Regions from separate parts of the Rhizobium sp. FG113 genome, predicted to be linked through region 1. Evidence: predicted binding sites of a transcription regulator. Region 1 holds the regulator's gene; each other region holds the start of a gene.

What was found. Region 1 encodes PhoB, which activates phosphate uptake and scavenging genes when phosphate is short. Its sites were predicted from a motif close to TGTCATNNANCTGTCAT; they were not measured.
Region 2: a site for PhoB is predicted at 3,215-3,231, ahead of ACODTZ_RS06730 (Orn/Lys/Arg family decarboxylase). Genes of this name have one in related genera too.
Region 3: a site for PhoB is predicted at 4,753-4,769, ahead of ACODTZ_RS12160 (UDP-2,3-diacylglucosamine diphosphatase). Genes of this name have one in related genera too.

The regions. Positions count from the first base shown of each region.
Region 1 covers NZ_JBMDKV010000002.1:520,765-531,160, reverse strand. The annotation lists gene ACODTZ_RS09765 (O-succinylhomoserine sulfhydrylase) at 1-367, shown strand, start outside; gene apaG (Co2+/Mg2+ efflux protein ApaG) at 575-967, shown strand; gene ACODTZ_RS09755 (Hsp33 family molecular chaperone) at 986-1,981, opposite strand; gene argF (ornithine carbamoyltransferase) at 2,074-2,991, opposite strand; gene ACODTZ_RS09745 (aspartate aminotransferase family protein) at 3,039-4,235, opposite strand; gene ACODTZ_RS09740 (GcrA family cell cycle regulator) at 4,663-5,208, shown strand; gene phoB (phosphate regulon transcriptional regulator PhoB) at 5,291-5,974, opposite strand; gene phoU (phosphate signaling complex protein PhoU) at 6,011-6,724, opposite strand; gene pstB (phosphate ABC transporter ATP-binding protein PstB) at 6,768-7,583, opposite strand; gene pstA (phosphate ABC transporter permease PstA) at 7,598-8,920, opposite strand; gene pstC (phosphate ABC transporter permease subunit PstC) at 8,917-10,396, opposite strand, start outside.
Region 2 covers NZ_JBMDKV010000001.1:1,485,204-1,495,599, reverse strand. The annotation lists partial or broken gene ACODTZ_RS06740 (SDR family oxidoreductase) at 1-22, shown strand, start outside; gene ACODTZ_RS06735 (GNAT family N-acetyltransferase) at 231-791, opposite strand; gene ACODTZ_RS06730 (Orn/Lys/Arg family decarboxylase) at 813-3,170, opposite strand; gene ACODTZ_RS06725 (hypothetical protein) at 3,477-3,698, opposite strand; gene ACODTZ_RS06720 (DUF6180 family protein) at 3,794-4,174, opposite strand; gene ACODTZ_RS06715 (response regulator) at 4,313-4,672, opposite strand; gene ACODTZ_RS06710 (hypothetical protein) at 4,827-5,009, shown strand; gene ACODTZ_RS06705 (DUF2231 domain-containing protein) at 5,123-5,632, shown strand; gene ACODTZ_RS06700 (PQQ-dependent sugar dehydrogenase) at 5,634-6,971, shown strand; gene ACODTZ_RS06695 (DUF763 domain-containing protein) at 7,170-8,405, shown strand; gene ACODTZ_RS06690 (SDR family oxidoreductase) at 8,448-9,311, opposite strand; gene ACODTZ_RS06685 (PRC-barrel domain-containing protein) at 9,638-9,925, shown strand; gene ACODTZ_RS06680 (DUF982 domain-containing protein) at 10,135-10,374, shown strand.
Region 3 covers NZ_JBMDKV010000003.1:379,775-390,170, forward strand. The annotation lists gene ACODTZ_RS12140 (ABC transporter ATP-binding protein) at 1-262, opposite strand, end outside; gene ACODTZ_RS12145 (MlaE family lipid ABC transporter permease subunit) at 272-1,441, opposite strand; gene dgcA (N-acetyl-D-Glu racemase DgcA) at 1,540-2,523, shown strand; gene ACODTZ_RS12155 (MFS transporter) at 2,475-3,695, opposite strand; gene ACODTZ_RS12160 (UDP-2,3-diacylglucosamine diphosphatase) at 3,874-4,686, opposite strand; gene ACODTZ_RS12165 (NADP-dependent malic enzyme) at 4,953-7,265, shown strand; gene ACODTZ_RS12170 (DUF2865 domain-containing protein) at 7,408-8,526, shown strand; gene bluB (5,6-dimethylbenzimidazole synthase) at 8,540-9,226, opposite strand; cobalamin riboswitch at 9,267-9,451, opposite strand; gene ACODTZ_RS12180 (TolB family protein) at 9,477-10,310, opposite strand.

The sequences.
Region 1 (10,396 bases):
CTTCCTGGCCGAGCAGAAGCAGGTCGCGAAGGTGATCTATCCAGGCCGCAAGGACCATCCGCAGGCCGATATCGTCGCCAAACAGATGAAGGGCGGCTCGACGCTGGTGGCGATCGAACTCAAGGGTGGCAAGGAAGCGGCGTTCGCGCTGCAGAACGCGCTTGAGATCGTCAAGATCTCCAACAATCTCGGCGACGCCAAGAGCCTGATCACGCATCCGGCGACGACCACGCACAAGAACCTGACGGACGAGGCCCGCGCCGAACTCGGCATCTCTCCGGGCACCGTGCGCCTGTCTGCTGGTATCGAGGATACCGACGACCTGATCGAGGATTTCGCGCAGGCGCTCTCCAAGATCAAGGCCTGATCAAGAATAGCCGGCCGGGTCGATGTGATCCGGCCGGCATTTAAGCGCGCATTTTTGCAATTTACTCGCGCTGAGCGGGAGTAGCATTAGTCTTAACGCGCGAATTTTTCGCGCTTACAGCCAATTGATTGCGGATTCCGGCCTGGTTTATTGACCTGCCGCACCTCTTATAAGATACCAGTAAGGTATTCTTATTATGGTGTAGGCATGTACCGCGCCCTGACACGAGATATTGAAGTGGTGGTCGAGCCCTTTTACCTGGAGGAGCAATCCGACCCGGACGACGACCGCTATGTGTGGGGCTACCGCATCGTCATCAGCAATAATTCCGACCTCACGGTACGTCTCGTCAACCGCTACTGGAACATCACCGACCAGAACGGCGTCGTCGATGAAGTGAGCGGCGCCGGCGTTGTCGGCGAACAGCCGACGCTCAGCCCTGGTGATACCTACGAGTATTCATCGGGCTGCCCTCTCGATACGCCATCGGGCCTGATGTTCGGCCACTACCAGATGGAAACCGATAAAGGCGAGGTCTTCCAGGTGGAAATCCCCGCCTTCTCTCTTGATTCACCCGGCCTGCTCAGAGTGCTGAACTAACCTTCGTTTCGTCGCAGGTTACTCAGCCGCCTGCGCGAGCTCTTCGGCCTCGAAACGATAGGTCGTCGAGCAGAACTCGCAGGTGACCGCGATCTTGCCCTCTTCCTGGCTCGCCTCGATTTCCTCGGCGGAGAAGCCCTTCAGCACGCCCTTGATCTTCTCGCGCGAGCAGGAGCAGCGGTCGAACACTTCGCGCGGCTCGTAAACGCGCACACCGCGCTCGTGGAACAGCCGGAACAGCAGGCGCTCGACGCCGACCTGCGGATCGGTCAGCTCGTCGGCGTCAATGGTTTCCACCAGCGAACGCGCTTCGGCCCAGGCATCGTCTTCCGCATGCTGGACGGTACCTTCATCGCCATCGCCGCCGTGCAGGTCAGCCTGACGCATGCGCTCGGGCGCTTCCGGCAGGAACTGGGCAACGAGGCCCCCTGCCCGCCAGCGATGACGCGGCTTGCCCGCTTCGTCGCGATCGAACAGTTCGGCGGCGGCGAGGCGCACGCGCGTCGGGATCTGCTCCGACTGGCGGAAGTAGGTGCCGGCTATATCCTCCAGCGTGGCGCCGTCGAGCGCGACGATGCCCTGGTAAGGCTGGCTGAACTTGCCCTGGTCGATGGTGAACGCCAGCATGCCCTTGCCGAGCAGGTGCTCGGGCTCGGCGCGCCCGGCGGCAACTGCCTCGTCCAGAAGCGTCTGGTCGAAGCGGGCATAGGCGCGCACGTTCTCGGGCGTCGAGAAATCGGCGACAAGCAGATCGACCGGGCCGTCGCTCTTGGTCTGGACGGTGAACTTGCCTTCGAACTTCAGCGACGTGCCAAGCAGCACCGTCAGCGCGATGACTTCGGCCAGCAGGCGGGCGACGGGTGCGGGATAGTTGTGGCGATCGAGGATCGCATCCAGCATCGGGCCGAGCTGGACAGCGCGACCGCGCACATCCAGGCCTTCCACCTGAAACGGAACGACATGATCATCGCCGGCGAAATCGAATTCGCCGAGGGTGGCTGCAGCTTCTGCCATGGTCTTCTCCTAGTCTGAGGGCAGCGGACGAGCCCGTCCATCCGCCAGCGCGGCCACGGGCCTGTCCGGCCCGATGTGGCCTCCAGTATGGTTCAGATCGCGCCCAGGCACCAAGCAAGAATCGACTTCTGCGCATGAAGACGGTTTTCCGCTTCATCGAAGACCACGGATTGCGGGCCGTCGATCACTTCGTCGGTAACTTCCTCACCACGATGGGCCGGCAGGCAATGCATGAACAATGCATCCTTGTCGGCCTGTGCCATCAAAGCCGAATTGACCTGATAAGGCTGGAAGACGTTGTGACCCCGGGCCCGATGTTCCTGATTCATGGAGACCCAGGTATCGGTCACCACGCAATCGGCGCCGGCGACCGCACGGTCTGCATCATGGCTCAGCATGATCTCGGCGCCCTCATTGCGGGCCCAGTTCAGATAGTGATCCTTCGGCTCGGAACCAAGGGGTACCGCCATGTTCATGCGATAGCCGAAACGGGCAGCGCCTTCGACCAGCGAATGCAGCACGTTGTTGCCATCGCCCATCCAGGCAATCGTCTTGCCCTTGATGGGGCCGCGATGCTCTTCGAAGGTCATGATATCGGCCATGATCTGGCAGGGATGGGTGTCATCCGTCAAAGCGTTGATGACGGGAACCGTCGCGTGTTCGGCGAGCTCCAGCATGCGCGCATGGTCGGTGGTGCGGATCATGATTGCGTCGACATAGCGCGACAGGACCTTCGCGGTATCGCCAATCGTTTCGGCGCGGCCGAGCTGCATTTCGGTGCCTGAAAGGAACAGCGTCTCGCCACCGAGCTGGCGCATGCCGACGTCAAAGGAGACGCGGGTACGCGTCGAGGGCTTTTCGAAGATCATCGCCAGCATCTTGCCTGCCAGCGGCTTGTCGCCCTGGCCGGCCTTGAAGGCCTGCTTGCGGGTCTTGGCGTCATCCATGATGACCCTGAGGTCGGAGGAGGTTACCGCGGAAAGATCGAGAAAGTGTTTTGGGGAAGCCATCTGTCTTTAACCTGTTGCGCCCGCCATCCGGCCGGGCATCCATCCATTCAAGCCGTCTTCTTTGCCTTGGCGCGCACGCTCTCGGCGGCACGCTCCAGGCGTGCGAGGCCTTCGCGGGCTTCGTCGGCGGTGACGACGAGCGGAGGAAGCAAACGGATGACATTGTCGCCGGCCGGAATGGCCAGCAGGTTGGCAGCGCGGATGGCCTGCAGGAGCTCAGCCGACGGAACAGCCGCCTTGACGCCAAGCATCAGGCCTTCGCCCCTGACATCCTCGATCACATCGGGGAAGCGGTCCTTCAGCGATGCGAGCCCCTGGCGGAAGACGAGTGCCACGTCGCTGACGTGCTGCAGGAAGCCTTCCTCAAGGATCACATCGAGCACGGCATTGCCGACAGCCATGGCAAGCGGGTTGCCGCCATAGGTCGAGCCATGGGTGCCGGCCTTCATGCCGGAGGCTGCTTCAGCCGTTGCAAGGCAGGCGCCGAGCGGGAAACCACCGCCGATGCCCTTGGCGGCGGCCAGAATGTCCGGCGTTACGCCCAACCGCTCATAAGCAAAGAGCTTGCCTGTACGGCCGACGCCGGTCTGAACCTCGTCCAGGATCAGAAGCAGGCCGTTTTCATCGCAGAGCTGGCGCAGCGCCTTCATGAACTCCACGGTCGCAGGGCGGATACCGCCCTCACCCTGTACCGGCTCGATCAGGATGCCGGCCGTGGCATCGGTGATCGCAGCGCGAACGGCCTCGATATCACCGAAGGGAACCTGGTCGAAACCGGGTGCCTTGGGGCCGAAGCCTTCGAGATACTTCTCCTGGCCGCCGGCAGCGATCGTCGCCAGCGTGCGGCCGTGGAAGGCACCTTCGAAGGTGATGATGTGGAAGCGCTCGGGATGGCCCTTCGAATACTGGTAGCGGCGCGCGGTCTTGATCGCGCATTCCAGCGCCTCGGCGCCGGAGTTGGTGAAGAACACCTTATCCGCGAAGGTTGCATCCGTAAGCCGCTTGGCGAGGCGCTCCTGACCGGGGATCTCGTAAATGTTGGAAAGGTGCCAAACCTTATCGGCCTGATCCTTCAGTGCTCCGACGACATGCGGATTGCTATGGCCGACGGAGGTCACGGCAACGCCCGCGCCGAAATCGAGATATCGCTCGCCAGTTTCGGTGATCAGCCACACGCCCTCTCCTCGCTCGAACCGCAGCGGGGCACGAGAGTAGGTATCATAAAGCGGCGCGGCTTCAGCCATGGCGCGATCTCCTGTCATTCGCTCAATAATCGCCCGGACTCCGGCTAAAAAGCGGGTGCCCGGAAATGAAAAATGCCGCCTTTCGGCGGCGAGGGGCACTATTGTCTTTTCGCAGTGCGATGTCAACAAAACTGAGCTTTTGTCGCATGCGTCAAGCAAGCATCGGGGTGCCGGTGAGCTATCAACAGCTAATGTTGCAGAAATGACTCTCTCACCCAGCAAGTTGGGGAAAACCGAGAAATCGATTCGCCGCGATTCAACCGACTCTTGTCACGGAGTCGCCCTCACTCTAGGTTAAAACTCAATTACTAGACTGCATGCGGCGGAACTAGTCACCAAAATCGAGCAAGCGTTTCTTGGTCCGGACACGTCCGTGCCATGGGTGAGGGATTCTGCCTACACCAACGCAATAAGGCGGAGACAGGGCATGAACTGGACAGACGAGCGCGTTGAAAGACTGAAGAAGCTTTGGGCCGAAGGCCTGAGCGCCAGCCAGATTGCGGCACAACTTGGCGGTGTAAGCCGCAACGCCGTCATCGGCAAGGTCCACCGTCTGAACCTGCCTGGCCGCGCCAAGGCCGGCGGCACGACGACCGCGACCCGGGCGCCGAAGCGCCCGGCGGTTTCGACGCCCCGCCCCGCCAGCAACTTCAATTCCGCACGCATCTCGCCAAGCCGCGCCGTTGCCCGCCCGCAGGGCGCAGTGGCTCTCAAGGAAGAGATGGACATCGATGCGATCGAGGAAGTCCGTTACCGTCCGGCTTCCAACGTTGTCGTTCCGATCTCGCGCCGCCTCGGCCTTACGGAACTGACCGAGCGTACGTGCAAGTGGCCGGTCGGCGATCCGCTGACGGATGACTTTCACTTCTGCGGCTGCGAGTCCCCTGACAACTCGCCATACTGCACCTACCACCAGCGGATGGCCTACCAGCCGGTCAACGAGCGCCGCAAGGCCGCCAACCGGGTCGCATGACCCGGAAAGCCGGATAAGGAACACAAGAAAACGGGCCCTCGCGGGGCCCGTTTTTCGTTGGATCGGATGAAATGGAAGCGCCTTACGCTTCCATCGAATAACCAGCGCCGCGAACGGTGCGGATGACATCCTGCATGTTCGAGAAGTTGAGCGCCTTGCGCAGGCGGCCGACGTGAACGTCGACGGTGCGCTCGTCGACATAAATGTCATGGCCCCAGACGCCATCGAGCAGCTGCGAGCGGGAGAAGACGCGGCCGGGCGACGACATCAGGAATTCCAGGAGGCGGAATTCGGTCGGTCCGAGGCGGACTTCGCGGCTCTTGCGGTGAACGCGATGGGTTTCGCGATCGAGCTCGATATCGCCGCACTTCAGCAACGAGGAGAGCACTTCCGGCTTGGCGCGGCGCAGCATCGCCTTGACGCGGGCGACGAGCTCAGGCGTCGAGAACGGCTTGACGACATAGTCATCGGCGCCGGTCGACAGGCCGCGAACGCGTTCGCTTTCCTCGCCACGGGCGGTCAGCATGATGATCGGCAGGCGCTCCGTCTCCGGGCGCATGCGCAGGCGACGGCACAGCTCGATGCCGGATACGCCGGGCAACATCCAATCGAGGATCAAAAGGTCCGGCGTGCGTTCCTGCAACCGGATCTCGGCCTCGTCACCGCGAAGGATGGTATCGACTTCGAAGCCTTCGGCCTCAAGGTTATAGCGAAGAAGCACGCTCAGTGCTTCTTCGTCTTCAACGACTGCTACTCTTGGGATCATTCGTCTCGGTCTCCTGGGGGCGTGGGTCCGGAACGCTTATTCCGTGACCGCGCCGACGGTGTTGGCGGTGTCGTCCTTCGGACGTTCGCCTTCCGGCTGGGCGCCGGTAGCCATGTAGTAGATGGTCTCTGCGATGTTGGTGGCGTGGTCGCCGATGCGCTCGATGTTCTTGGCGCAGAAGAGAAGATGCGTGCAGCTGGTGATGTTGCGCGGATCTTCCATCATGTAGGTCAGCATCTCGCGGAACAGCGAGGTGTACATCGCGTCGATTTCCTCATCGCGCTCGCGGATCGACTTGGCGCGGTCGGCAACGCGGCTGGTGTAGACGTCGAGAACTTCCTTGAGCTGGACGAGCGCCAGTTCGGAGAGATGCTCGAGGCCACGGGCGAGCTTGCGCGGAACGCCGGTGCTCTGGACCGCGATGACGCGCTTGGCAGTGTTCTTGCCGAGATCGCCGACGCGCTCGAGATCGGCCGCGATGCGGATCGAGCCCATGATTTCGCGAAGATCGGCAGCCATCGGCTGGCGGCGGGCGATGGTGATGATCGCCTTCTCGCCGATCTCGCGCTCGGCGTGATCGAGGATCACGTCGTCGGAGATGACCTTCTGGGCGAGCGAAGTGTCGCCGTTGACGAGCGCGCGAACAGCGTCGCCGACCATCTGTTCCGCGAGGCCGCCCATTTCGGAGATGCGGCGCGTCAGGAACTTGAGATCATCGTCATAGGCGGAATAGATATGTGTCGATGCCATGGGGCTTATCCTTGAATGTCCTGAGGTTTACCGGTTTCGGAGATCAGCCGAAGCGGCCCATGATGTAATCCTGGGTGCGCGGATCATCCGGGTTGGTGAACATCTTGTCGGTATCGTTCTCCTCGACGAGGTTGCCGAGGTGGAACATGGCGGTGCGCTGCGAGACGCGGGCTGCCTGCTGCATCGAATGCGTGACGATGACGATCGTGTAGGCTTCGCGCAGCTCGTGGATGAGCTCCTCGACCTTGGCGGTCGCGATCGGGTCGAGCGCCGAGCAGGGCTCGTCCATGAGGATGACCTCGGGGCTGACGGCAATCGCGCGGGCGATGCACAGACGCTGCTGCTGACCACCCGAGAGGCCGGTGCCGCCTTCATGCACGCGGTCCTTGACTTCGTTCCACAGGCCGGCGCGCTGCAGGCTCTGCTCGACGATGACGTCCATGTCGGCCTTCGCCTTGGCGAGACCGTGGATGCGCGGGCCGTAGGCGACGTTTTCGTAGATCGACTTCGGGAACGGGTTCGGCTTCTGGAACACCATGCCGACGCGGGCGCGCAGTTCGACGACGTCGATATCCGGATCGTAGATATCATCGCCATCGAGCGTGATCTTGCCGGTGACGCGGCAGTTGTCGATCGTGTCGTTCATGCGGTTCAGGCTGCGCAGGAAGGTGGACTTGCCGCAGCCCGACGGACCGATGAGAGCCGTCACGGTGTTTTCGCGGATGTTCAGCTTCACGTCGAAAAGCGCACGCTTCTCGCCGTAGTAAACCGAGACGTCCTGGCCGATCATTTTATACGGAATGGTATTCATCTTCTGGTCTAGCGCCTTCTCAACTGCTGCTTCCGTCAACATGTTCATGATGTTTACTCCGTTTACCAGCGGCGCTCAAAGCGACGACGCAAGAGGATGGCTCCGAGGTTCATGACGATCAGGAACAGGAGCAGGACGATGATGGCGCCGGACGTGCGCTCGACAAAGGCGCGTTCGGCTTCGTTTGCCCACATGTAAACCTGCACCGGCAGAGCCGTGGAGGGATCCATCGGGGTGGCAGGCGCATTGGCGACGAAGGCGACCATGCCGATCAGGAGCAGCGGCGCGGTTTCACCGAGCGCGTGCGCCAGACCGATGATGGTGCCGGTCAGGATGCCAGGCATTGCCAGCGGCAGAACGTGGTGGAACACCATCTGCATCTTCGAAGCGCCGAGGCCGAGAGCGGCCGCGCGGATCGAAGGGGGCACGGCGCGCAGCGCTGCGCGGGTGGCGATGATGATGGTCGGCAGCGTCATCAGCGTCAGCACCAGACCGCCGACCAGCGACGCGGAGCGCGGCAGACCTGCGAAGTTGATGAAGACGGCGAGACCGAGCAGACCGTAGACGATCGAAGGAACGGCCGCGAGGTTGTTGATGTTGACCTCGATCAGGTCGGTCAGCTTGTTCTTCGGCGCGAACTCTTCGAGGTAGATCGAAGCAGCGACACCGATCGGCAGCGACAGGGCAAGAACGATCAGCATCAGGTAGAGCGAGCCGATGAGGGCGACGCCAAGACCTGCGGCTTCCGGACGGCTGGAATTGCCGTTGACGAAGAGGCCGGTGTTGAACTCCTTGTGGAGCGTGCCGCTGGCCGCCATCTGCTGCATCCAGCCGACCTGGCGGTCGTTGACCTTACGGTTCTTCTCGTCAACTGTCAGGTCGATCTGGCCCTTGTTGGCCGAGTCGATATTGGCGTCGGCAAGAAGCGTGACGTTGACCGTCTTGCCGATCAGCGACGGATCGGCGACGACCATGTCGCGGAGCACGATCGGGGCGCCCTTGGAGATCATCGCGGTGGCGTCGCGGACTTCAGGACGGCTCTGGGCGTTGATGCCGAGCGTCTTGACCATGGCGTCGCGGATCAGCACCGGATAGTTGGCGGCGATCAGCACCGACGGGTCGGTGGCGCGCTTGTTGTTGGGGTCGAGCACCTTTTCGGAGAACTCGATCGGCAGAGTGATCGAGGTCTGCGCGAAGGCCGTGTAGCCCTGACGGATAACCGTCGTGAGCAGGATGGCCAGGAAGATCAGACCGAAGGAGATGGCAGCGATGCCATAGGCCTGGAAGCGGCGTTCGGCGGCGTAGCGACGCTTGATGCCGATATCGCGGCGGGCCGGCGCCTTGGAGACGACGACGCCCTGTCCGGAGGAAACAACGTCCGTCATTCGTACTGCTCCCGGTATTTGCGCACAATGAAGAGCGCGTAGATGTTAAGGCAAAGCGTGATGAAGAACAGCGTGATGCCAAGCGCGAAGGCAACCAGCGTCTGCGGCGAGGTGAACTCAAGGTCACCCGTCAGCTGGTTGACGATCTTGACCGTCACCGTCGTCATCGGCTCGAAGGGATTGATCTGGATACGGGCTGCAACACCGGCTGCAAGCACGACGATCATGGTCTCGCCGATGGCGCGCGAGGCGGTCATCAGGAGAGCGCCGACGATACCCGGCAGGGCGGCGGGGAGAACGACCTTCTTGATCGTTTCCGAACGCGTGGCGCCGAGGCCGAGCGAACCGTCACGCAGGGCGCGCGGCACGGCGGTGATGATGTCGTCAGACAGCGAGGAGACGTATGGGATCAGCATGATGCCCATGACGATACCGGCGGTCAGAACGCTCTGTGCCTGGATGAAGTTGCTGTAGTCGCCGGTCAGAAGGCCGTTCACCTGGGACGAGAGGTCGCGCAGGAACGGGCCAACAGTGACGAGGGCGAAGAAGCCGTAGACGATGGTCGGGATACCGGCCAGGACTTCGAGCAGCGGCTTTGCGATACCGCGAACCTTGGGAGCCGCGTATTCCGCCATGTAGATGGCCGCAAAGAGACCAACCGGAACGGCGACCAGCATGGCGACGAAGCCGATGTAGAGCGTGCCGAGCAGCAGCGGGATGAGACCGAACTGGCCGAAGGACGAGCTGCCGGCGCCGGCAAAGCGCGGATCCCAGACGGTGCCGAAGAAGAAGTCGGCGGCCGGAACTTCAGCGAAGAAGTGGGCGGCTTCCGTCAGCATCGACATGACGATACCGACAGTGGTCAGGATGGCGATGGAGGATGCGAGCAGCAGACCCCAGAGCATGACGCGCTCGACGCGGTTGCGGGCCCGGAAACGGGGAGCGACTTCGCGCAGGGCATAGAAGCCACCGGCAACGCCGAGCGCCAGAACGACCAGCGTCATGATCAAGCGGCTGATGCCGCTCTCGGTGTTCAGCTTCTGCGCGCCTTCGATCATGTAAGGCTGCGGCACGCCGGCGAGCGGAACGCCCTTGGCGGCGAGCTTGGCCTGGAGACCGGCGGGATCGCCGACGCCTGCGGCAACGTCTTCGCTCGCGAGCAGCGGCAGACCGCGGGCGATGGCGCTGACCATGCCGTAGTTCAGGTTCTGCTGAGCGGCTGGCTGAGCCTTGACGTCATCAGGAAAGCCGCCGCGGACGGAGGATTCGATAATGGAGGGGCTGATGGCAAGCCAGGCGCACAGAACGATGAGCGCAGGCAGGATAGCCCAGATTGCGGCATAGGCACCGTAGTAGCCAGGCCGGGAGTGCAGCGCCGAGGATTTACCTCCGGCAAGCGCCGTCGCGCGGCTGCGTGCTGCCACAAAGGCAACCGCGCCAAGCACAACGAGGCACAAGAGTAAGACGGATGTACTC
Region 2 (10,396 bases), on a different contig from region 1:
CATGTCAATCCGCCTCTTGTAGCGAGTGGATGTGGCTGCCGCGACAGCCGGACGTCGCGGCGGCTGTCCGCCCTAAAGCGATTGAACTGCGAGTTGAACTTTCTGCCGGCCGCTAAGTGGCGCCGTGCGGCTTATCCAGATCACGCGGCGGTCCCCGACAGTCTTGAGATCAACACAAACACCAGCAGATCGGCGGTTCAGCCACCTTGGAACAAGCCGCTCGCAAGCTTTCAGCGAGTGGATAAAGGCGGCGGGGGAGGCGGGGTGGTTGAACCCGTCCCCAGCGAACGCTGCACCATGACACTGTCGGCCCAGCGGCCGTAGCGATATGCGACGGCTGGCAATAGGCCGACGCGCACGAAATTGAACCTTTCGTGCAAGGCAAGCGACGCCGCGTTGTCGGCGTCGATGTAACCGATGATCTGTCGGAATCCTGCCGCAGCACAGGCGTCGATCAGACCGCGCAGCAGCTGGCTTCCGACACCCTTGCCGATATGGTCGTGATGGACATAGATCGAGTGCTTGACGGTATAGCGATAGGCTGGGCGTTTGCGGAACAGCACGACATATGCATAACCGACCACCGTCCCGTTGATGGTCGCGACAATATGCGGAAAGCGCCTGCTCTTCAGGTTCTTGCGCCGCTCGCGCAAGTCATCCGGCTCCGGCGTATCGCTGTCGTCCACGCCCTCTTCGACCCCTCGGCGAATATGCCGGCGATAAATCGCCAGCATAGATTCCACATCCGCGTCCCGTGAAGGGCGAATGGTCAATCCGTTGTCCTGTTCCATTATCGATCCTGGCGTGGGCAATTATTCTGCGACCACATAGGTGTAGAGCCGAACTCGGCCCGATGCATCGGTCTCGCGGTAGACACCTTGGATTTCGACATCAAACCCCGGGAAGGTGTTGAAGCAGGATTCGAACATCTTGAGATAGTCGATCATCGGCTTTGCCGCGTCGGTCAGGCGCTCGCCTGGCACGATCGTTGCGATCCCCGGCGGATAGACCACGAACGGGGTGGTCGCAATGCGCCCGGCGATCTCGTCGATCGGCAGGTAGTCGACGTCATTGCGCACCAGGCTGCGCGCAGCGTCGTGCGGCGACATGGCCATTGGCGGAAGGTGAGCGGCGGAAAACTGCTTCGCCTGGAGGGCGCTGACATTGGCATCGCGGAAGAAGCGGTGCAGATCGCCGCAAAGATCGCGCAAGCGCACCCCGGCGTAGCGGCCCGGACGCCGGCGGTAGAATTCCGGGATCACTTCTTCCAGCAACGCATTGTCGTCATGCAGCTTCTTGAAGGCGACGAGCCCACTGATCAGGGTGCCTGCCTTGCTTGCCTCGACGCCTGGTGTCAGCAGGAAGAGCAAGGAGTTGAGGTCGTTCTTCTCGGCAACGATGCGGTTCTCACGAAGATACTGCGCCACGATCGGGGCTGGAATGCCGTGTTCGGCGTAAAGACCTGTCTTGCGGTCGAAGCCTGGTGTCAGCACCGTCAACTTGTTGGGGTCCGTCATGGCAAACCCCTGCTCCATGCCACTGAAACCATGCCAGGATGCACCGGGGGTGAGGTGCCAGAAAGCCGGGTTTGTCGCCAGCTGGTCGGTGGCAATGCTCTCCCATGGCACATCGTGCGAGGCGCCGGGGCTTGCAACATCCGGGATCGAGACGCGATCAGGAACGAATGGCTCAAAAAACCATCGACGTTCCGCACGTGGCTCCTTGTCCTCGAATTCCCGGCGCACGGCGCGCATTTTCTTTCTGAGTTCGATCCCCAGGCGGATCGTATCGTCCCACAGCACTTCGCCGGAACGGCCCTTCATCATCTGCGCGCCGACATCAAGCGAGGCGAACAAGGGGTAGAAAGGCGAGGTGGAGGCGTGCTGCATGAAGCTTTCGTTGAAACGCCGATGCTCCACGCGCCGCTTTTGCCCTTCAATATGGCGATCCTTCATGTGGATCTGCGACGCCTGGGAAAAGCTGGCAAGCTGTTTGTGGGTGGATTGGGTGGCGATGATGCCGGGAGAGTCCGGGCCGAGATCGGCAAGCCCCATGGCGAAACGACCAGCATAAAGCGGGTGGAACTTCATGAACCCGGCCCAGGCCTCGTCGAACAGGATGTAGTCGCAGAGATGGCCGATCGACTTGAGGATCATCTCTGCATTGTGGATCGTGCCGTCATAGGTGCATTGCTCGACGACGGCGACGCGGAATGGCCGCGGTTTCTGCCAGGCTTCAGGATCTTTGACGAGGGGATTGGTGCGAATGCGCTCGCGCATCGCCGTCTCGTCCAATGCCGCATAGTCGATTGGGCCAATGAGACCGTGCGCATTGCGCTTGGTCGGCAGGTAGATGGGAATGCCGCCCGATATCATCAGCGCGCCATGGTGAGCGGCTTTATGGTTGTTCCGATCGAACAGGACAAGGTCGCCATCCGTGACAAGGGCGGAAAGCGCGACCTTGTTTGACGTGGATGTTCCGTTCAGCACGAAATAGGTCTTCTCTGCGCCGAAGATTTTCGCCGCTTCCTTCTGCGCCGCCAGCGCCGGCCCCTCATGGGTCAGGAGGTCACCAAGGTCGAGCACGGAATTATCGAGGTCGTCGCGGAATACAGCTTCGCCGAGGTGCTCCATGAACACGCGGCCGATCGGGCTGCGGCTGTAGAACACGCCGCCATTATGGCCGGGGCAGGTCCAGAGATGGTTGCCTTCTTCGGCATAGTCGACGAGCGCACCGAAGAACGGGGTTTTCAGCGTTTCGGCGTATTGCTTCAGACGGCTGATAAGGTTCTTCGCGATGAAAGCAGGCGTTTCCTCTGACAAGAAAACATAGCCGTCGATGAAGTCGAGCACCTCGACTGGCACATCTTCGAAACGTTTGCCGCGGATGAGCAGGATGATCGGGAAATCCAGTCCGCGGCGACGCATCAGGTTTATGAGGTGAGAGGTTTTGCCCTCGAGACCCTTCTTGCCCCAGTCGACCATCATGCAGCCGATGGCGGCGTCGGTTTGAACAACGATCTCGGCGTCATCCAGATTGCGGGCACGTACCACTTCAAACCCGGACCGCTCTATCTCCTGGATGATCTGATTGTAACGAACGCCCTCCAGATCCTCGCTGTCGAAAGAGGGTGTTGCGAACAGGAAGTTAAAGCGTCTGAAATAATCCATGCCAGCATCCAAGATTAATCGAACGCAAGATGTCGCCTGATTTTATGACGGTGCTGTGACGATGGCGAGAAGTCCATCAAGGAGGGCGGGAAAGAATTGCTTCAGCACCACCTCTGCCGCCCCCTACGTTCCCGTAGCGATCGTCGGCGTCTTTGGAACTTTCATTTTATTAAGCAGTTTCAAATATAATCGCATGCACAAAACAAGCGTGCGTGTACCGTCATCCCCTTTGGACGGATAAAATTCGAGCCCTCGTTCTCCTGCGAGGGCTTTCTTTTACCTGCACCACCAAGCGTTCGGCTGAAGTTACTCCGCCGCGTGACGCAGCGAATAGCCATCCAGCGGTTCAACGAGCGCAATGAGCTCGAAATCACTGATCATGTGATGTTGGTCGGAGCCGATGACGGCCAAGGTCCAGAAGTCCGGATCCTCACCGAAAATCGTTGACACTTGCACGATTGTCGTCCGGCCATCGGTGTGTTTGTCGGACCGTGCCCAGTAAAATGCGTCTGGAACCAAACTCTTCATTACGTCTACTCCCCACACAATGAGGCTAAGATATCAGCAAATTGAAATATGACCATTCCTCGTCTTCGCCACCCACAACGAGGATGAACCGCAGGTTATTCCGCGGCGGCTTTGACAGCGGCGTTTGCCTGGTCTGCAAACTCACCGAGTGCGGCTTTCGGTCCCTGATAATCGATCCCCTGGACGACGCTGACAGTCGTGCTCTCAACCTCGATGCACTGTGCGATGAAAGCGCCGCGACCTTCATCACCGCCTCGAACGACGACGAGCTGCCCCGGGAAGGTCTGTACGTCGGATGCGAGACCCGATTGTTTCGCCGTTTTCTCGATCGTGGACCCGCAGGTCTCGATGCTCAACTTTGCCTTCGGTGTGCGCTCTACATGATAGGTCAGATTGAAATCGCTATCTTGCGCAAGAACAGGAACTGTAAAGCCAAACACGCTCGCTGCGGTGAGCAGCAGGGCAGAATACTTCATTGAAACGTCTCCGCTGAAAGGCTGGATGCCGGCAGGGAATTGGCGCTCGGTCGACGAAAGGGAAGAGCTGGGTGTGCGCTAACCACCCGCTCCAGCTCGAAGGGTTGTTCAGAATGGAGCATTTGCTCGCCTCCACTTTCAGTCCGCGGCGAGTAAGCGAGCCAACGTTTCCTTGAGCATTTCCGGAATAGCAGGCTTTCCAAGCCACAGACCCTTTTCGAATGCGTGCTTTGCATCGTCATCGACCTCGGCGCCGGAATACACGACGAAGGGTACGTTCGCGTCAGCTAGTGCTGCTACGACATCGACGCAGAGGCCGTCATTCAGTCTTGGATCTACAACTGCGACATGAGGCTTGTTGGACTCGAGCCATATCAACGCCTCTGATTGGGTGTCAAAAGAAGTGACGGAAGATGCGCCGTAGCCTCTAAGCATGTCTTCCATGTCGAGCGCAATGAACGGCTCGTTTTCGAGAACGAGTACGTTTCCAAGTTTCATTGCTGCGGCTCCCTCCAATCAATACGTCGACCGAGATCTCCGTTCGGACAACAGCACTTTATCGTGTCGAGGGCCGTTGCGCTGTTTCGTACGCTATCAGACGGTAACATCTCGTGGTCTCGCGCGTTCTCCGCCCGAACTGGAGAAAAAACCTATGACAGATACCACGGTGAAACGCCGGGCAACTTCGAATCTCGCTCAGAAGATCGAAGCGCGCGTCCGGACGGATGAAATTGCGCGCGAGACGATCACTGAAGAATGTAGGCGCAGGGATGCCAAGACCGCGCGGCTGCGGGCGGCGCGGATCCAGGCACAACAACAAGAGAGGCAACTGTAATCCTGCGCGCGACATTCACATGAAGCGTCAAACGCGGTCCCGCATGATCTCGTCAACGACTAAACTGGCGATTGGATAACGGCGCCAGGCTCTCAAGCTTTGCGAATGCAGCCATGGCGGGAACAATCAGTAAGATTGTCAGTTTTCTCACAAGTTGCCGGTTTCTTTGGAAAATGCCCATGACCTATGCCGTCTCTGCGCCCGCGCTGCGGGCATTCAAATCTTCCTTCCGCTCAATCCCCCTACATTTCGCCGCTGCTTGTTTCATCGGTGCGCTTCTCACCGATATCGCCTATTGGCGAACGATGCAGATGATGTGGACCAACTTCTCCGCGTGGCTCCTGCTTGCCGGGGCTGTGCTTGGTGCCGTCGGATTGCTGGCCGGGCTGATCGATGCGGCGCGGGGTCTTCTTGCGCTGAGGACTGCGGCGGGTTGGCTCTATGTTGTCGGGAATCTCATCGTGTTTGGCCTCGCTATCTTCAACTCCTTCGTTCATAGCCGTGACGCCTGGACATCGGTGATGCCGCTGGGATTGGCTCTCTCTGTGGTGACTGTCTTGCTGGTGCTGATCGTTGCAGTGCTGGGCGCGCGCGTTCGACGCCTCGCTGCGGGAGGATGGTAAAATGACGTTTCTGTCTCAGCGATATCGCATATTCACCGCCGGCCTGTTCGCAAGCGCCGGACTATTGGCGCTAGCCGGGTGCAGTGACAATGAGCCGGAGCCGACGGAGATCGGGCCTAGCCCGAAACTTCCGGCCCAGGCCGAATATTTCGTGCCGCCGATGAACGTCGCGAAGGTGGTCGGCTGGAAAGATGGCGAGACGCCGAAGGTGGCGGCAGGGCTAAAGGTCCAAGCTCTGGCCACCGGGCTTTCACATCCTCGTTCCGTCTATACGCTTCCAAACGGCGACATTCTCGCCATCGAATCCACGGCGCCGAAAGGCGAGCCCATTACGCGCCCCAAGGATCTTATCGTGGGATGGGTACAGTCCTTCGCGACGGGCAGCGGAGGTAGCGGAGGCGAGCCCAGCAACCGTATTATGTTACTTCGCGACGCCGATGGAGATGGTGTGGCTGAGACGCGGGAGGTATTTCTCGATCATCTGAATTCACCTTTCGGCGTGACGCTGGTCGGAGGCGATCTCTATGTCGCCAACACTGACGCAATTATCCGTTATCCCTACCACGAGGGCGATACCAAGATAAGCGACCCCGGCACGGTTCTGACCGAGCTGCCGGGCGGCCCGATCGACCATCACTGGACGAAGAGCCTCGTGGCGAGCGGCGACGGCAGCCTGCTTTATGTCGGCGTAGGCTCCAACAGCAACATCACGGAAAACGGCATCGAAGCGGAGAAGAACCGAGCCGCGATCTGGGAGGTCGACCGTCAATCGGGCCGCCACCGGATTTTTGCTGCCGGCCTGCGCAATCCTAACGGATTGAGCCTGGAGCCGCAGACGAAAGCGCTCTGGACCGTCGTGAATGAAAGAGACGAGCTCGGCCCGAACCTCGTGCCAGACTACATGACCTCGGTAAAGGATGGCGGCTTTTATGGCTGGCCATATAGCTATTACGGGCAGAATGTCGATCCGCGCGTGATGCCGCAGCGTCCGGATCTGGTCGCAAAGGCGATCGTCCCCGACTATGCGTTGAGCTCGCACGTCGCCCCGCTCGGCATGGCATTCTATACCGCCAACAATCTGCCCGAGGCCTATCGCGGCGGCGCTTTCATTGGCGAGCACGGCAGTTGGAACAGGCACGCCTTCAACGGCTACAAGGTCGTATTCGTGCCATTCAAGGATGGCAAGCCTGATGGCTCGCCGCAGGATGTGGTGACCGGCTTCCTTAGCGATCAAAACCAGGCGCGAGGCCGGCCCGTCGGCATTGGCGTCGACGGTAAGGGGGCGTTATTGGTCGCCGATGACGTCGGCAACACGATCTGGCGGGTGACCGCGCAGTGAACCGATACGATCGGCCGGTGAGAAGCCGGCGATTGCGCGGCGACGCATTGCGACAGAGGCCAGCAATTCGCTGACTGTTCTCGGCGTTTGCTTCTGGCTGAGGCCGAAAATCGAACGGTCGTTGTTCGAGATCAGAAGACGGCAAGTTTGCGGGCGATCGGTTGTGTTTTTGGCTGGCCGGGCCTAAACATCGTTGAGATGTCGAAACGATCAGGCAGCGCCGACTTGCCGCTTCACGGCGGACGCGTTCCCCCATGGCTGGGCGAGCGCATGACCAAGCTTGGCGTTCTTATCGCGGAAGCGATTATCCACCACTATGGCCGCGATGAGTTCTTGCGCCGACTATCCCACCCGTTCTGGTTCCAGTCGTTTGGATCCGTCATGGGCATGGACTGGCACTCTTCCGGTATCACCACCAGTGTGCTGGGGTCGCTAAAACGCGGTTTGAAACCGCGGGCCAGGGAGCTTGGGCTCCATGTCTGCGGTGGCCGCGGCTTCCATTCGCGCAAAACGCCGGACGAACTTGTTGATGTCGGGCATCGCGTGGGTCTCGATGGCACCGGGCTCGCCAATGTCAGCCGCCTCGTGGCGAAGGTCGATAGCGCTGCGGTTCAGGACGGATTTGATCTCTACCTGCATGGCTTCATCGTTGCCGACGACGGCAAGTGGGTTGTCGTGCAGCAGGGGATGAACGACGCGACCCGCCAGGCGAGACGGTATCATTGGCTGTCCGAGGGGCTGGAAAGCTTCATCGATTCTCCGCACAGCGCGATCGAGGGGCGAACGCAGGGAGATATCATCAATCTCGCCGACAAGCGCGCGGAGCGTTCTCGCGGCGGACAACTGGATATCCTTGCTTCGCTCGGACCGGATAGAATTGTTCGGGAAGCGTCCGCGCTCGCCCGCAAAGTCGAGGCAGTACCTGCGCCGGAACCGGCACAACTGTCGCTGCCACACCTGGTCATGCCCGCTCATCACGATGTCCGCGAGACGGATGTGAACATGAAGCGGCTGCATGGCAGCCTGGCGGCAGCGGCGGATCGCGGTCCCGTCGACTTCCAGGAGTTGCTGATGGTCCCAGGCGTGGGAGCGCGAACGGTCCGGGCGCTTGCGATGGTGGCGGAAGTGGTCAACGGCGCCCCCTGTCGGTTTTCCGATCCGGCGCGATTTTCGATCGCTCATGGCGGCAAGGACCGGCATCCGTTTCCGGTGCCGCTGAAGGTCTATGACGAAACCATCAACGTCATGAGATCAGCCGTTGCGAAGGGGCGACTGGGGCGCGAGGAAGAACTTGCCGCCTTGCAGCGCCTCGATATTCAGGCGCGGCAGCTTGAGCGCTATGTCACGGGCCCCGATCTCAAGGAGATCATCGCGGGCGAATTTCGAGATAGCGCGAGCTTCGGTGGCCGCAGCGTGTTCGGCTGGGAGGAATGACCGGTCACATCTTGGCTGGTCATTCTCAAAGTGCCCTTGATGCTAGATCATGATCTCGCCGCCGGTCACTGGAATGACCGCGCCGGTCATGTAGCTCCCTAGCTCAGATGCCAGGAGCACATAGGCGCCCGCCAATTCTGCCGGCTGACCTGCGCGGCCGATCAGCGTTTGCTCGCCGAACTTGGTGGTTTTCTCCGGTGGCATCGTGGATGGGATGAGCGGCGTCCATATCGGCCCTGGCGCCACGGCGTTGACCCGGATGCCTTTCTCGGCGACCATTTCCGCTAGCCCAGCGGTGAAATTTGAAACGGCGCCCTTGGTTGACGCGTAGGCAAGCAGATGTGCCGACGGTTGTCGAGACTGGATTGATGTCGTGTTTATAATCGAACTGCCTGAGCGCATGTAAGGAATGGCGGCCTTCGACAAGAAGAAGGCCGCGTAGATATTGGTGCGGAACGTCCGATCCCATTCTTCGGCGGTGATGTCTGCAATATCGGCATAGGTCCGCTGAAACGCGGCGTTGTTCACGAGGACGTCGATGGCGCCAAGTTCTCGCACAGTGTGCTGGACGAGATCCTTGCAGTGATCTTCCGACGTGATATCGCCTGGGACGACGACCGCCTGCCGACCTGCTTCGCGGACCCACTTTGCCGTATCCTCGGCGTCATCGGTCTCGTCGAGGAAGGAAATCACGATATCGGCACCCTCACGGGCAAACGCGATCGCCACTGCCTTGCCGATGCCCGAATCCGCCCCCGTGATTAGGGCGACCTTTCCATCGAGCCTTCCGTTACCGCGGTAGGAACGCTCACCGTGGTCGGGAATGGGCTGCATCTGTGCCGTGCTGCCGGGCGGCTGTTGGTGCTGTTCGGGGTAGGGCGGTGCTGGTCTGCGGTCATCGCTCATGATTGCCTCCTGTCGCTGTTGGGAACCAAACCTCCGCGAGCGACAACAGTTCCTCATCACGACCATTTTCACGCCGGCGACTTTGGTCGTGATGGAACCTGTCTCCGAACTCTAAGTTTGCATTTGGAGATCGCGCTTGTGTCAACCGGACGCGACAGGGATGGTGAACGCAGCGGTTTTTTCGGTTTCTCGCTGCGGGCAACGAAACGCCAGGCGAGCATCCCACCTGTCCAAGCTGCGATTTCGCCTACGAGGTACCGGGCCGAGGGACGTAAGGAACAAAGCTGCGGTGGCGAAGTTAGGGTTTGTAGCTAAGGAGAATGCTGATGGATCACACAAATCACGTGCGCCTTTCCGCTGCCGAGCTGACGGCGGATAATCTTCAAGGAGCGACCGTCTATGGCGCTGACGACCACAAGGTCGGTTCTGTGGATCACATCCACGGAACGAACTCGGTCGTTATCGATGTCGGCGGTTTTCTCGGGATCGGTGCGAAGCCGGTTGCCGTTCCGTTTTCGGACCTCGACTGGATGCGCGACGAAGATGGCGATGTTCACGCGGTGACCGGCTGGACGAAAGATCAGCTAAAGGCGATGCCCGAGCATCGCGATTGAGAAGGCTGGCCCGGTTCAATGCCGGGCCTTTTCATGGCCTATTTTTGATCCCCGCGTGGCCTGCCTTGGTGCGATCGCTACCGTCGTCTGTCACAAGCGAAGCTTAGCCTGCCAATGTCGGGCAAAGTTTGTACGGTAATGACCGAACCAGCGCGCGCTGGAACCTTCCGAGGGGAGCGATGTTTCTTTGCATCTGCAGGGAGGAAAACATGCCGATCACCAAGTGGGGAAATCCAGTTATCATCGTGAATGGGGTAAGCCAGGAGACTGTAGCAGGCCCTTTTGAAGCTATGATCCATCTGACGGATGGCTGGCCAGAGCGCACCAGCGCGTCATTTATCGAGGCTCGAAACGCGTGCCGTGCTGCAGTAGCAGGCCGCATCGACGGCGATGTCGCTCGAATAAAGTTTTTGGCTGCGGTGGAAGCGGCCAAGCTGCGTGTGCACTGACATTCATTTTCGTCGGGTACAT
Region 3 (10,396 bases), on a different contig from region 1:
GCGGCTCGTTTAGTTCGTCGAAGTCCTGGCCGAGGATCTTGATCTGGCCGGAGCGGCGCGGCAGCAGCCGCAGAACCGTGCGCATCAGCACAGACTTGCCGGTACCCGAAGCACCGACAAAACCCAGGATCTCGCCCTTGTAGATATTGAGGTTGAGATTATCGAGAACGATCTTCGACCCGAAGCCAACAGTGACGTCGCGCGCTGAAAGCACGATATCCCGCCCTGCCTCGTCCTTGGTCGTTGTCTGCTGTTCGTCCACGCAAAATCCCTAAAAATTAATAGCTGCATAGAACATGGCGAATAGCCCGTCCATGAGAATGACCACGAAGATCGCCTTCACCACCGACGAGGTCACGTGCTGGCCGAGCGATTCGGCGCTGCCACCTACCTTTAAGCCCTCGACGGCCGCGACGATACCGATAACCAGCGCCATGAACGGCGCCTTGATCATCCCCGACAGCACGGTCGACAGCGTGATCGCCTCGTGCAAACGGGCGATGAAGTTGGCGAAGGTGATTCCCGAATAGCCCCAGGCAACGACGGCCGCGCCGAACAGCGAGGCGAAGTTGGCAAGCACGGTCAGAAGCGGCAGCGCAACGGTCAACGCCACAAGGCGCGGGAAGATCAGCACGCCGATCGGGTTGAGGCCCATGACCTTCAGCGCATCCACCTCTTCGCGCATCTTCATCGAGCCGATTTCGGCCGTGATCGCACTACCCGAACGGCCGGCGATCATGATGGCGGTCAAGAGCACGCCGATTTCGCGCAATTGCAGAATGCCGACGAGGTCGACGACGAACACTTCAGCACCGAAATAGCGTAGCTGGAAGGCGCCCTGCTGCGCGATGATCGCGCCGATCAGGAACGACATCAAGAGAATGATCGGCGTGGCGCGAACGCCCATGTGGTCAATCTGGTTGATGATCGACGCCGGCGAAACGCCGCTGCCGCGGCCGAATTTCATCTGCGCGCCGCGCACCGCCGAGCCGAGAATGTACATCGCCGCAGAAAGATTGTTCCACAGATCGTACATCATCCGGCCGATGGGGGCGAAGATACGCTCCTGCAGCGAACGCGGCGGAACCTGCTCGACTTCCTGCTTCGGACGCTCCTCGGAAAACGATTCGAGCAGCTCGTCGATATGCTGGTTGCTGCCCTCGATATGGACAGTGCCGCCGGCATCCTCGACCTGCTTCTTCAGCCGGCAGAGCAGCCAGACGCCGGCCGTGTCGATATCGGTGATGCCGGAGAGATCGAGCGTCAGATTCCCGCCCTTGTGGGCCGAAAGCTTGTCGAAATCCCTGAGAACGAGATGTATGTTGGCGCTTCGCCAGTTGCCTTCGAGATGCACGAGCGTATCCGAACCATGAGCTTGGTCGTCCACGTGCAGTGAGGCGGCGTTACGGTTCTCGGACTTCAAAATGCTTGTGTCTCTCAAGGCTTACGGCGACATTGCCGACTCGCGAACACAGGTCCGCAACGTTGTGCCAATATAACGATGCCGCATCAGATTTCCATGCTTGCAGGATTGCATTTATGCCACGGTCACTTGAAATTCAGACGGACTCTTTTCCGATTGCCGGCACCTTCACGATCTCGCGCGGCACCAAGACAAGTGCGGAGGTGATCCTCTGCACGGTGAGCGAGAACGGCGTCTCCGGCCGCGGTGAATGCGTCCCCTATAGCCGCTACGGCGAGACCATGGAAAGTGTCGGCGCGCAGATCGAAGCCGCCCGTCCGCTGATCGAAGCCGGCCTCTCCCGCGCCGATCTGCAACAGGCCATGCCGCCGGGTGCCGCCCGCAACGCCGTCGATTGCGCCCTCTGGGATCTCGAAGCCAAGCAAACCGGCACCTCGGTCGCGACCATGCTCGGCCTCGCCGCCCCGCATTCGCTGACGACGGCCTTCACCATCTCGCTCGGCGAGCCCGAGGTCATGGTCGAACACGCCCGCGCCAACGCGGCTCGTGCGCTGCTCAAGGTCAAGGTCGGCACCGGTCACGACGAGAGCCGCATTCGCGCGGTGCGCGCTGCCGCCCCCAACGCCGCGATCATTCTCGACGCCAACGAAGGCTGGCCGGAAGACCGCCTCGCCCACCATCTGCGGGTCGCCGCCGAATGCGGCGTGGCGCTGGTCGAGCAACCGCTGCCGGCAGGCAAGGACGAACTGCTGGCCGAGATCGACCGCCCTATCCTCGTCTGCGCGGATGAAAGCGTCCATCACACCGGCGATCTCGCCAGCCTGCGCGACCGCTACGACGCCATCAATATCAAGCTCGACAAGACGGGCGGGCTGACCGAAGCATTGGCGATGAAGCGCGAAGCTGAGCGGCTGGAGTTCCAGATCATGCTTGGCTGCATGGTCGGCACATCGCTCGCCATGGCGCCCGCCGTGCTTCTGGCCCAGGACGTAGCCTTCGTCGATCTCGACGGACCGCTGCTTCTTGCCCGCGATCGCGAACCGGGCCTGCGTTACGCCGGTTCGCTCGTCTTCCCGCCGGAACCGGCACTCTGGGGCTGAAGATAATAGGCGACGATGATAAGGCCTAGCCCAAGAACCGCCGTCAGCGCCATGATGTAGTAGCTCGCCATGCCGAGTGCTGCGTAGATGTAGCCCGACGCGATGGTCATCAGCCCCATGAACATGCCGTTGTAGAAGAAATACGCACCCTGCGCCGACGATTCCTGCGTCGCCTGCACAGAGGCGATGATCCGCCGCTGTACGCCTGTGTGGACGAAGGCGTAGCTGAAGGCGTGCAGGCACTGCAGCAGGAAGAAGCCGACGAAGCCCCACTGCATCGGAAACAACAGCCACCGGCAGACACACACGGCGGCGCCGACACGGATCAACGTCCAGGCATCGAAATGGCGGCTGAGCCGCTTCGATTGGAAGAACACCGTCACCTCGGCCGCGACGCCGGCACTCCACAACAACGCGATTTCCGTGCCGGAAAAGCCGAGATCGCGCCAATAGATCGTCGCAAAGGCCTGCAGAAGCGCATGGCTCGACTGCTGGATGGCGACGCCGATGAGCAGCATCAACAGATGCGGCTGCCTCAGCGAGCTGCCGGTCGCCTGCTGCAGATCGACAGGCGTGCCGCGCCTGCGCGTCGGTCCGATGCGCGGACAGTAGAGCGCCATCACCATCGTCATGACGAAACCGAAGATCATCACGGGCAGAACCATCTGCCCGCCCCAGTTTCCGATCAGTCGCCCGCCGACGAGTGTGGAGGCGATAAAGGCGACAGAGCCCCAGACCCGCATCGAGCCGTAGTCGAATCCCCAGCGCCGCACGCCGGAAATGACGATCGATTCGACCACGGGCACATAGGGGGAAAACGTGGCACCCTGGATCGTGTAGACGATCAGCACCGGCCAGAACGTGTCGGTCCAGTAGAGCGCGATCGCCGTCAACAGCGACAGGCCGCCGGAAAACACCAGCACATCGGCGCGCTCCTTCATCCGGTCCGCGTACATCGCCACGATCGGTGCCACGAGCACGCGCACCACCATCGGCACGGCGAGGATGATGCCGATCTCGTGGTCGCTGAACTTGTGCATCGCCAGCCAGACGGGAAAGAACGGCAGCGCGACACCGTTTACAAGCAGTGGCGCGCAATAGGACAAAGCGCTCAGCAGCCGGAAATGGGCGGGCGCGACCTCTGTAAAAGAGGCATTCGTGGCGGGAATCATCGGTGTGACCTGAAAGGAACCTGCAAGTTGCCTAACACGTCACCTTAAGGGCAACCAAGGCGAGATGAGGTCGCCCCAAACCGATTTCAAAAATAAGCCAAAACTGTCGCGAAACGGCAACGGCAGCAGCTGCACAATACCATTTCGCAACAGCGAGATACTTCAGATCATCAGGCTATCAGGCTGCCTGCTGTGCCGGTTCGCGCTTGCGGTGATCTTCGAGCGCCAGCGGAGCGGGAGCGGCAGCGCCGCCCATGGTGCGCCATTCGATCAGCTCGAAGGTGCCGTCTTCGTGCTCGGCGATCGCCGTGCAGCTTTCGACCCAGTCGCCTGTGTTGATGTAGCGCACGCCGTCCATGTCTTCCATGACGGCATGGTGGATGTGGCCACAGATCACGCCGTCGGCGCCGCTCTTGCGGGCTTCGTCGGCCACCACCTTCTGGAACTCGCCGATGAAGTTGACGGCGTGCTTGACCTGTAGCTTCGCCCAGGCCGAGAACGACCAGTAGGGCATGCCGAGCTTGCGACGAATGGCGGCGAGCCCGATGTTTATCATGATCGCCATGTCGTACGCCCAGTCACCGAGGTAGGCGAGCAGGCGGGCGTTGCGGACCACGACGTCGAACTCGTCGCCATGCAGCACCAGATACTTCTTGCCGTCGGCCGCCTCATGCATCATCCGCTCGGCCACTTCGATGCCGCCGAAGTGCATGCCGGGGAAGTCGCGCAGGAATTCGTCGTGGTTGCCGGGGATATAGACGATACGCGTTCCCTTGCGCGCCTTGCGCAGCAGCTTCTGGATCACGTCGTTGCATTCCTGCGGCCAGTACCAGCTGCGCTTCAGGCGCCAGCCGTCGACGATGTCTCCCACCAGGAAGATCGTGTCGGCTTCGTGGTACTTGAGAAAGTCGATCAGGAAGTCGGCTTTCGCGGCTTTCGAGCCGAGATGGACGTCGGAAATAAAGAGCGTACGGAAGTGGCGCGTATCCATATTGTCCTTCACAAGCAAACTGCCCGTGCCCCATGCTTCATCTGTGCCTCTGAAAACCAGACTCGTGTTTCAGGAAGATGACACGGCCCGGATGTCAGGCCCTGATCACAGGCCCTTCCGTCGCAAATCCCCGGTATCTCGCGGGCGCTGTTGCACATTTGCGTTGTTTTTGGGAACCGGAACCGAAATTCTCGCTGTTACCGTCTTTCGATTGATGTATTGAAAGCGCTCCAATGAAAGCATGTGCGACAGCCTGGAGCATTACGATGGATCACAGCGACAAACCGAAGACGGACAACAAAGCGGCAGGCGGCAGCCTCGATGAACAGGCGTTGTTCTTCCACCGTTATCCCCGTCCCGGCAAGATCGAGATCCAGGCCATCAAGCCGCTCGGCAACCAGCGCGACCTCGCGCTCGCCTATTCGCCCGGCGTCGCCGCCCCCTGTCTCGCCATCCGCGACAATCCTGAGACGGCCGCCGACTACACCTCCCGCGCCAATCTGGTTGCCGTGATCTCCAACGGAACGGCCGTTCTCGGCCTCGGCAATATCGGCCCGCTGGCCTCCAAGCCGGTGATGGAAGGCAAGGCCGTTCTCTTCAAGAAGTTCGCCAATATCGACGTCTTCGACATCGAGGTCGATGCAACGACCGTCGATCACATGGTCTCCACCGTCGCCGCGCTCGAGCCGACCTTCGGCGGTATCAACCTTGAAGACATCAAGGCGCCGGAATGTTTCGAGATCGAGCGCCAGCTCCGCGAAAAGATGAAGATCCCGGTCTTCCATGACGACCAGCATGGCACCGCCATCATCGTCGCCGCCGCGATCCTGAACGGCCTGGAGCTCGCCGGCAAGAAGATCGAAGAGGTCAAGATCGTCGCCTCCGGCGCTGGCGCCGCGGCCCTTGCCTGCCTCAACCTCCTCGTCACCCTCGGCGCCAAGCGCGAAAACATCTGGGTCCACGACCTCGAAGGCCTCGTCTATGAAGGCCGCGTCGAGCTGATGGACGAATGGAAGAGCGTCTACGCGCAGAAGAGCGACACCCGCACGCTGGCTGAAAACATCGGCGGCGCCGACGTCTTCCTCGGCCTCTCGGCCGCCGGCGTCCTGAAGCCGGAGCTCCTGGCGCAGATGGCCGAGAAGCCGCTCATCATGGCGCTTGCCAACCCGAACCCGGAGATCATGCCGGATCTCGCCCGCGCCGCCCGCCCGGACGCGATGATCTGCACCGGCCGCTCGGACTTCCCGAACCAGGTCAACAACGTCCTCTGCTTCCCCTATATCTTCCGCGGCGCGCTCGATTGCGGCGCCGTCACGATCAACGAGGAAATGAAGATGGCGGCCGTGCGCGCCATCGCGGCCCTCGCCCGCGAGGAGCCGTCCGATGTCGCCGCCCGCGCCTATTCGGATGAAACGCCGATCTTCGGCCCCAACTATCTCATCCCCTCGCCGTTTGATCCGCGCCTCATCCTGCGCATCGCGCCCGCCGTCGCCAAGGCTGCGGCCGATAGCGGCGTGGCGCTGCGCCCGATCGCCGATTTCGACGCCTACCTCGACCAGTTGAACCGCTTCGTCTTCCGCTCCGGCTTCGTCATGAAGCCGATCTTCGCGGCGGCCAAGAATGCCGACAAGAAGCGCGTCATCTTCTCCGAAGGCGAAGACGAGCGCGTGCTGCGCGCCGCCCAGGTTCTGCTTGAGGAAGGCATCGCCAAGCCGATCCTGATCGGCCGTCCGCAGGTCATCGAAACGCGCCTGAAGCGCTACGGCCTGCGCATCCGTCCGCTGTCTGATTTCGACGTCATCAATCCGGAAGACGATCCGCGCTTCCGCGAGTACGTCGAGCTCTACCTCTCGCTCGTCGGCCGCCGCGGCGTCATCCCGGAAGCGGCGCGTACCATCGTTCGTACCAACACCACGGTTATCGGCGCGCTGGCGCTGAAGCGTGGCGAGGCCGATGCGCTGATCTGCGGTCTCGAAGGCCGCTATGAGAAGCACCTGCGCGATGTCCGCCAGATCGTCGGCAAGCGCCCAAACGTTCGCGATTTCTCGGCACTCAGCCTGCTGATCTCGCAGCGCGGCGCCACCTTCTTCACTGACACCTATGTGACGTTCAACCCGACTGCCGAGGAAGTGGCGGAATCCGCCGTTCTCGCCGCCGAGGAAATCAAGCGCTTCGGCATCACGCCGCGCGCCGCCCTCGTCTCGCATTCGAACTTCGGTTCGCGTGAATCGGAAAGCGCCACCAAGATGCGCAACGCTCTGCAGCTCGTGCGCGACACCGCGCCCGATCTGGAAGTCGATGGCGAAATGCACGGCGAGAGCGCAATCTCGGAAACGCTGCGCAAGCGCGTCATGCCGAACACCACGCTGCACGACGAAGCCAACCTTCTGGTTTTCCCGAACCTCGATGCGGCCAACATCACGCTCGGCGTCGTCAAGTCGATGACGGACGGCCTGCATGTCGGCCCGATCTTGCTCGGCGCGGCCATGCCCGCCCACATCCTGGCGCCATCGGTCACCTCGCGCGGCGTCGTCAACATGGCGGCCCTCGCGGTCGTCGAGGCATCTCAGCCGGCATGATTTGGGCGGCGTGATTTGCCTTGGACGCTGAAAATGCGTTAGGCTTTGAGCGGCAGCTTGTTAAGACAAGCAATGTATATCGAAGGGCGGGCCATGGTCCGCCCTTCGCCATTTGGTATTTGCTCACTGACGGGACGATGCCTTGAAACGCCTCACGCTGGCCGCAGCACTCCTGATTGCCCTTTCCGCCCCTGCCTATGCGCAGCTGGCGCCGATCTGCGGTCAGCTGCGCGCCCGTCTGGCCACAATTCCAGAGACGATCGGCGGTGGCATGTCGCCCGAAATACGCCGCTTCGCCAGCGCCATCACCGAACAAAACCTCGAGCTTCGCAAGCTGCGCAGCGACCAGCGCCGCAGCGGCTGCAGCAGCGGCAGCATGGTGGTGATCGGCGGCGACAATGCCGGCTATTGCGGCGAGCTAGAACAGGCCGAAGCCAAGATGCTCGACAACATCGCCGACCTGCAGATGCGGCGGGACGAGTTGCGCGCGCAAAGTCCGGACGCCCGCCTGCGCAACGAACTCTTCGCCGCACTCGACGAAAACAACTGCAATTCGCCCGTGCAGCAATATGAAGAGCCGCAATATGCGAACCCGCCCAGCATCGACGATCAGGCCATGCGCAGCGACACCTTCATTCCGCTCGGCGGCGAGCGGCAGCGCTCCTACGAGTTCTCGCCCGGCGGCCAGCCTCTGACGCATCTGAACACGATCTGCGTGCGCAGCTGCGACGGCGGCTTCTTCCCCATCCGCTCGAACGCCACCTCCTTCGATTTCGCCCGCGACGCCAACACCTGCCAGCAGATGTGCCCAGGTATCGAAACCGAGCTCTACTATCACGACGTTTCCAGCGGCGAGACCGAGAACATGATCTCTGCCTCCACAGGCGCGCCCTACAGCGCCATGCCGAATGCATTCGCCTACAAGAACCGCAAGCCCGGTGAGAAATCATCCTGCAGCTGCAATCTGCCCGCCTATTACGAACAGATGCGCCGCAACCAGTCTGTGAGCGCCCCGCCGCCGCAGAGCTCGATCACCACGATCGAAACCCCGAACACCGCCGCCGCCAAGCCCGAAACCCAACCCACGCCTCAACCGCCCGCACCCCAGGCGCAGGTCCCCGATCGCCCCTATGATCCGAGCGCCGGCAAGGTGCGCCAAGTGGGGCCGCAGTTCCTCGCCGGCGATCAAGGGTCGATCGACCTGAAACACCCCGCCATGCCGGGCGCCCAGCCGCAGCAACCGCCGGCGCAGAAGCAATAGCAGGCGTCGCGGGCTATGCGCCCCCGCCCCAGCGATCCGTAAACACCAGATCCTCCAGCGGCAATCGCTGTCGCCACCCTTTCACGGCGAGCTCCGGCTCCTCGTAGAGCTGGTCGACATAGCCGACACAGAGCCATGCGACGATCTCGATCCGCTCAGGCACGCCGAGCGCGCGCTTCAGATCGGCCTCGTGAAAGATGCTCACCCAGCCGACGCCCACGCCCTCGGCGCGCGCTGCAAGCCACAGGTTCTGCACCGCGCAGACGGTGGAATAGGAATCCATCCGCCTATTGTGCGTGCGCCCCAGCACCACGTCGCCGCAGCGATCCGGATCGCAGGTCACGCAGATGCCGACGGGTGCCGTGCGAATGCCCTCCAGTTTCAGGGCGCGGTAGGCTTGCTGCCGCTCGCCGGAAAACATCGCCGCCGCCTCGGCATTGGCCTTGGTGAAAGCCTCCCACACGGTCGAACGCACGGCTTGATCGCGCACCACAATGAAATTCCACGGCTGCATGAAGCCAACGGACGGCGCATGATGAGCGGCCGCCAGCAGCCGTCCGATCACGTCATCGGGCACGGCATCCGGCAGGAACTCCGATCGCACATCGCGTCTGGTCTCGATGGCTCTGTAAACGGCGTCGCGCTCGCTCGCCGAAAAGGCACCCGCTCTCGCAAGAGAGCCAGATTGGTCTGGTCGCATCGTCAATCCCCAACAACACAACCGGCCGCTGTCCAGGCGGTCAGTCTATGATTGTCGGGCCGGTCTTCTGACTTGGCGTCATCCGTCTGCCACGCCTTCCCGGCAAAAAGCGCCAGTGGCATAAAGCGGCAGACGTCGGCCTTACAGCGTTGGGCACGTTCCGGTCTTGCACCGAATTCCCGATTCTCCCGCAAGCCTGCGGGCACCCGACGCGCCACCTATGCCGACAAACCGCGCATGATGCAATCGCTCAAGCCTCGACCGGGAAATATCGCACATAGGCGAATTCGTCACCATCGGGTGACCAGTTCGGAACATTGATCGATCCCTGCCCGCCGAAGAGCTCGAACAGCGTCGTCAGGTTGCCGCCGTCCATATCCATGATCCGCATCCGCACATGCTTGTCACGCGGATGGTCGAAGACCTCAGGGTCGTAGGAAATCAGCACCACCTTGTCGTTCTTCGGCGACGGATGCGCGAACCAGTTGCCGTAATTGTCGTGCGTCACCTGCTCCACGCCGGTCCCGTCGGGATGGATACGCCAGATCTGCATCAGGCCGGTGCGGCTGGAGTTGAAATAGATCCAGCGCCCGTCGGCCGAATAATCCGGCCCGTCATTGCGGCCCTCGCCATGCGTCAACCGCCGCTCTTCACCGCCGGTCACGTCGATCGTGTAGATGTCGAACAGGTCGCCGCGAATGCCGCAATAGGCGAGCTCCTTCCCGTCGGGCGACCAGCCGTGCCAGTAGGACGGGTGATTGGTGGTCACCAGCTGCAGCGCCCCACCCTCGATCGGCAGCGTATAGATCGCCGCTTTGCCGAACTCGATCTTGTCCGTGATCACGATGCGAGTGCCATCGGGTGAAATCCCGTGGTCGTTGTTGCAGGCGGTCGCGAATCCGGTATCGACCTTCTGCACTTTCGCTGAACCATCGAGCGCAAGCTTGTAGAGCATGCCTTCGTCGTTGAGCAGGAGATAGCTGCCGTCAGGAGCGTAATTGGGGGCTTCGACCAGCCTCTCGGTCTGCCAGATCACACGGGCCTCGCCCGTCTTGACGTTGTAGATCTCGACGGAACTGCGCATGCAAACTCTCCTCTGACGCGAACATCTCCCTGACCTACGACAGCTAAATAAGGCGCGCAAGGATCGCTCCCGCGCCGCCATGGCAG